Regions from separate parts of the Paenibacillus sp. J22P59 genome, predicted to be linked through region 1. Evidence: riboswitches for the same ligand, from Rfam matches in the RefSeq annotation. Region 1 holds a riboswitch; the other holds the start of a gene.
What was found. Region 1 has a riboswitch for cyclic di-AMP ahead of AC50YO_RS04540 (TrkH family potassium uptake protein). Riboswitches for the same ligand answer to the same signal wherever they lie in the genome.
Positions count from the first base shown of each region.

Region 1 (3,113 bases):
CGATATAATCGAGCAGGTTCGGAGAGACGAGCTGATGAGCGACACGAATGCCCATGTCCCGCTCAGGATAGACGATGCGATCCACGCCTATTTTCTCTAATACGCGGCCATGAAGCTCATCCATCGCTTTGGCCACAACCTTTTTCACACCCAGGTCCTTCAACAATATAGTCGTTAATATGCTCGCTTGAATATCGTCTCCGATTGCCACAACGCCGCAGTCGAAATTCCTTACGCCGAGTGAGCGCAGCGTTTCTTCATCTGTACAATCAGCCGACACCGCATAAGTAAGAATATTGCTCATCTCTTGGACAGCTTCTTCGTCCTTATCTATGCCGAGCACCTCATGCCCCAGCTCGATCAGCTCTCTCCCAAGGCTTGATCCGAATCTCCCTAGACCTACGATAACAAATTGATGATTTTTCATTTTCTCTCCCTGTTCCCCTAACCAATCGTAATTTTGCCTTCAGGATATCGGTAAAGCTCTCTATCTGTCTTCTTGCCGAGCGCATAAGCAAGCGTCAAAGGCCCCAGCCTGCCAGCAAACATCGTCACCATAATAAGGACTTTGCCGATGTCCGTAAGCTCTGGAGTCAATCCCATCGACAAGCCGACTGTACCGAAGGCCGATGTCGTCTCGAACAATATTTTTAGAAACTGCTGATCCTCCGTTGTCGCCAGCAGCATTGTGACGAACAAGACGAAGCCAAGCGACAGCATCGTAATCGTCAATGCTTTCATAACGCGCTCCTTGGCTAGGCGCTGCCGGAAAAAGACGATATCCTCCTTGCCTTTGGCCATCGCGACGACGGCACCAATGAGCGTCGTGAACGTTGTGGTCTTAATTCCGCCCCCGGTTGAGCCCGGTGATGCCCCTATGAACATCAATATAATAGTGAAGAATAATGTCGCTTGGCGAAGCTCCGTATAATCAAGCGTATTTGCTCCCGCCGTTCTCGGTGTAACAGATTGGAAGAAGGAGGCGAGCAGCTTGCCGCCCCAATTCAGGGAACCAAGCGTCGCGTTATTCGTGAATTCAAAGATAAAAATAACAATAGTCCCAACAGCGATAAGAGCGGCCGTCATAGATAAGACGACCTTGCTATGAAGGGAAAGCCTTTTGTTCTTGCGGTATTCCAGCAAATCAGACAACACGATAAACCCGATGCCCCCGAGAATAATAAGCAGCATAGCTGTTATATTCACAACGGGATCATTCACATAAAGCGTCAGGCTCCTATAGTTGCCGAAAATATCAAAGCCTGCATTATTAAATAAAGATATCGAATGGAAAACACCAAAATACAAAGCTTTGCCTAAAGGCATATCAGCCGCGAAGCGTGATGCGAATAGCAACGCTCCGACCAGCTCAATCGTTAATGAATAAGTAATAACCTTGCGAATGAGACGAACGATGCCTTCCATACTCGTCTGGTTCATCGCTTCTTGCAAGAGCAATCGTTCTCGCAGCGATATTTTTTTACGCAGCACAAGCGAAATCAATGTTCCCATCGTCATGAATCCAAGACCGCCCACTTGTATTAATCCAAGCAGAACAATTTGTCCACCAGTCGTAAAGTATGTGCCTGTATCCACTACGACAAGCCCTGTCACACATGCTGCAGAGGTTGCCGTGAACAACGCATCTATAAACCTGGGCATATCGCTGCCACTTGTAGCGAATGGCATGGACAATAATATAGCGCCAATCACTATTATAACGGCCAGACCTGATACAAATATGCGCGGCGGCGACCATTTCTTCACATTCCAAATCCTTTTCCACATCTTCCTGCTGGCTCCTCAATGATTCGTAAACAAGAGTTCGGGCATAAAAAAAAGCACTGGAAGCCCAATGCTAATATGCGATGAGTCCTGTTCCATACAGCCTACGAGGTTAGCTGACGGATTCGGGCCTGGACAGGCAGCCCTATTCAGCGGTATATAGAAGAAACCTCCTATTTGCCGCCAAAATTCACCCCTTGCTGACGGATCTATTCCACAGCATTATGGTTCCCCCGTTTTCAAACGGAAATTCGGCTGTTGCTATTCAATTTAAGATTCAAGTTCTACTAACGTTAACGATTATAAGCCCTAGCTATGGGGAACATAAAGGAAGCAAAACAGATAAATAAGCTTGAATTCGATCAAAAACAGGCAACTGCATCAAGCAGCCTATCCAAGGCGTCGTGCACATCGTTATTTCTCGCTTTTATGATTGTTCCGCTTCCTTGCTTCACATTCCCTTACCATTTGAAGGACCTAATATTGGATAAAACAGCCTTTTATATGGTATGGTTACATGGATGTACAAGAAAAATATATTAATTATTCTGAGGTGAACTATGGTTGATTCCATTGCCCGTCATGATTGGAAACGATTCGTATGGGCGGCAATTATCGGTGCGGTTATTTTCCTGATTACACAAGTAGGACCGCTTGCGCAGCAATATTTGAATACGGATGCTACAACCTCCAACGTCATTAGTAACGAAAAAGCCGAGCAAATCGCAATTCAATTTGCGACGCAGCAATTCGGCGAGAAGGCTCTGAAAGCCAATACGATCTATCAGACGGACAGCCTGACGACCGGATATTTCTCCAAGGAGAAAATGCTCGAAGCCTATGACAAAAAATTCGGCAGCACCTATCCAAACGATACTTACCAATCTCAGGTTGATCTTGAGAATGGCAGCAGCGTATTCGTCTATGTACATATGAGCAACGGAAGCGTCACAAGCTGGAAGCTGTTCAACGCTGACACGGCTCCCTTAGCTACAGAGAAGGAGCTCCTTGCAACTGCTGAGCAATTCGCTGTCAGTAAGGGCTTCCAGCTTAATGAATTGAAGGAACGTTACGTCAGCGATGAAGGGTATGTGGTCTTCCAGCCTGCTGGCTACAAGCAAGGCGACGCTCAGCTGGAGCTGACCGTTGGCGTCGACCAATTGGCAAGCAGCCCCGTCGTCACGGTCTTTAAGCCTGTCTTCAAAGTGCCTGCGAGCTATGATGCCCTTATTGCTTCCCAGAAAAAATGGGCGGATGCTCTATCCATGGTATCCTTGCTGCACTTATGCGTGATGTCTCTCATCTTATCTATTATCTATGCCATCTTG
Region 1 is NZ_JBXENX010000002.1:282,271-285,383, forward strand. It holds gene AC50YO_RS04535 (potassium channel family protein) at 1-427, opposite strand, end outside; gene AC50YO_RS04540 (TrkH family potassium uptake protein) at 445-1,788, opposite strand; cyclic di-AMP (ydaO/yuaA leader) riboswitch at 1,872-2,052, opposite strand; gene AC50YO_RS04545 (CPBP family intramembrane glutamic endopeptidase) at 2,346-3,113, shown strand, end outside.

Region 2 (3,113 bases), on a different contig from region 1:
TTTCCAGTGCTTTGGGCTTATAGGTCATGCCGCCTACGATAGCGGCTAATTGGCGAGCTTCCTCGTCATCCATGGATACCATAGATATGCTGTCATCAGGATCTTTGTAGTCAAAGTGGTACAGCTCACGGCGTCCGTCGTCATGAATGACGACGACCAGCTTGTCGCCACCTCTTGTCTGCAATTGATATTTACGTCCAATGCCCGGTAAATCCGATTCTCTGATATTCATTTTTTCCAACTCCTGTTCATGCAATTGTTGTGTTTATGGGTAGGTGTAGTGGGAGTTATGAATAGAACGAATTAGGCATGAATGTAATTGGACGTGAATTTAACGGGCATAAGAAATAAATCCTTGATTTTTTGCGGGATAAAGGCTCTGATAATGGATAAAGGCACAGTACGAATGAGGCTTGCAGCAAGCGTTGTAACAACGATTGACTCGAGGAGCTTATCTGTAAAGGTCATTATTTTGACTACCATATGGTGTCTGCTCTTCACGTGTACATGGCTTTCTGTCATCCCAGCAATGACTGTCGCCTCATTATGCAGCTCTTGCGGACCTTCTGCTTTGTAGGAGAACAATGCGGCGGATAGGAGCAAAGCGCTGATAATGAATAATTTGAATAATCGAACCTGCGCCGCTGATATTTGCCGTAATGTTCTTGTCATAGTATCACCTCCATTCTTTTATTATATGTTTAATTATAAAGGATTATGGGACAGATGTCATAAAAGCGAGCGAATTGGAAGGAAAAGAATGTTCCATTAGGACCATATTGACGCTGAGGGAAGCCTAGGTTTAGAATGATGAGATGATTGACATAGAGAGAGGAGCAACCCTACTTGAGTACGAGCGTACAGCAATTATCTCCATTGGTAAAAGCACTTGATTTGAAGCCGCATGTGGAGGGCGGTTGGTACAAAGAGCTTTGGAAGGCATCCTTTGTTATTCCCCAAGAGGTGTTAGGAGCCCCTTATTCGGGTCCGCGTTTTGCGGCGAGCTCGATTTATTTTCTTCTTCATCCTGATGAGTTCTCGGATTGGCATACCGTTTATTCGGACGAGCTGTGGATGTGGCATTCTGGAAGTCCGCTGATGCTTACACTTGGAGGAACCAAGGAGCAGCCATCTGTGAGACAAGAAATTATTATTGGCGGAGATGTAGAGAATGGCCAGCAGCCGCAAGCATTAGTGCCTGCGACAGAATGGCAAATGGCACGTCCGCTTGGCGATGAGCCCGTTCTGGTGTCTTGTGTGGTAGCCCCAGGCTTCCACTATGATGATTTCAAGCTAATTGGACAATAGTCCTATTTTGTCGGAATTATTTGACAAATTAATAACTTTACCAGTAAACTAATATTACGCTTAGTTTCCGATTTATTCGGAAAGCGGGGGAACCAACGTTTGTGGGGCGAATGGATCTATGTGATTCTGCATGATCTTAGGGTACCATCTTACCCGAGTCCGTCAGCTAACCTCGTCGGCAGTGGATGGGTCATTGGTTTATCTTCATTCATGTATGATGACCCTTACCGAGTTACTCGTAAGGGTCTTTTTGTGTTTTTTTCGGCCCCCTCCCACTGGCGAAGCGTGCACTGCAAATTCTTATTAAAGGAGGAGCTTGGATGCCGCAGCCACATGAAAGAATCAGCTCGTATGATGAAACCGAGCATTTGCTTGAGCTTATCCACCACGCAAATTCCACGACAGCAAGCCGCAATTGTGTTACCACCCATATTAATCACCCCGAAGAAATGACAGAGGAAGCGAGAAGAGGCTTCAAGGAGCTGCATCAAGCAGGAGCCATTCTGGTAAATCAGACCTCGCTGAGAAAAGGAATTAATGATGATCCCGTTCTGCTGGCGGAGCTGCTTGACCAATTATTATGGGCAGGTGTAGCCTCCTATTTCTTCTACTTAGACCGACCAATTACGGGCGATCGCGATAGTGTAGTTCCACTCAAGGAGGCCTATACCCTTGTCGAAGAAGCAAAAGCAAAAACTGTGGGACTTGGCCGGAGAGTAAAGCTGTCGATGAGCCATACCTCTGGTAAGATCGAGATATTAGCGATTGATAACGGCAAGGCATATTTGAGGCACTACCCAGCTGCCGATGGCCGAGAAGGTGTATTTATGATGCTCGATTGCCCAGATGATGCCGCTTGGTTCGATGATTTGCCCGGCAGTGAGGATTATGGTTGAAGGAATCATGCCTTTATACGTTATAGAAAAAGAGGCAGCTAACGACCTGACGGAGGTTAACTGCCTCTTTTGAGTAAGCCTATCGTGCCGATGGCTATAGCTTGATTTCCTGTGCTATCGTAATTCTTCCTTCGATCTGAGAATTGATTAGTTTTTTCTTTTCCAAATAAGTAGTCAGCACTTCATCTAGCGTTCCATATCTTCCTGCTTGAGGGAGACTACTGAACATGGTGTACAAATCTCCTCCAGCTGCGAGAAAATCGTTCGTTGCAAGCTCATATTTTCCATTCAATTGCAGAGGCTTTCCATTGATTTCAACAGAGTGAATGCGTTCACCCTTGCGCTTGGTCTGGTCGATCTTGAAGGTCATGCCTGATACATGCGGAAAAGCGCTGTTCTCCTTCGGATAGTCGGATACGCCATTTTCTAATGCAGCTTTTAATATTGCCCCAGTTACTTGCAAGACTACGATGTGATTGCCGAATGGCAGGACATTAAGGACATCGCCTTTTGTAATGCTGCCTTTATTAATAGATGTACGAATCCCTCCGCCATTCATTAGTGCGATATCGGCCTCTGTGCTGTCACGCATCGAGTCTGCCAGCAAATTGCCTAGATTCGTTTCGCCCGTACGTACTCGCTCCCGATCTCCATCCAGCCTAACTTCTGTTGAACTAAGTTTTTGGGCAAGAATCGTTTCTTGCTTACTTAGGATAGAAGTGACGAGAGCGGTCATTTCTGTACTCGCGGGAATGCTGGCGGCTGTTGCCTGATCAACGAGTCGGGCTGTTTTTTTTACGACCTTGCTCTTATCCAGCCAAAGATCGATTACTCCCACGAATTTCGTGTATTCACCCGCGCTGGCAATCAGTGTACCATTCCCCGCAGCAAGTCCGCTCTTCAATACGC
Region 2 is NZ_JBXENX010000006.1:72,155-75,267, forward strand. It holds gene AC50YO_RS11815 (cation:proton antiporter regulatory subunit) at 1-232, opposite strand, end outside; gene AC50YO_RS11820 (hypothetical protein) at 304-672, opposite strand; gene AC50YO_RS11825 (cupin domain-containing protein) at 847-1,308, shown strand; cyclic di-AMP (ydaO/yuaA leader) riboswitch at 1,356-1,504, shown strand; gene AC50YO_RS11830 (hypothetical protein) at 1,629-2,204, shown strand; gene AC50YO_RS11835 (bifunctional metallophosphatase/5'-nucleotidase) at 2,299-3,113, opposite strand, start outside.
Region 2: another riboswitch for cyclic di-AMP. It lies ahead of AC50YO_RS11830 (hypothetical protein); the one in region 1 lies ahead of AC50YO_RS04540 (TrkH family potassium uptake protein).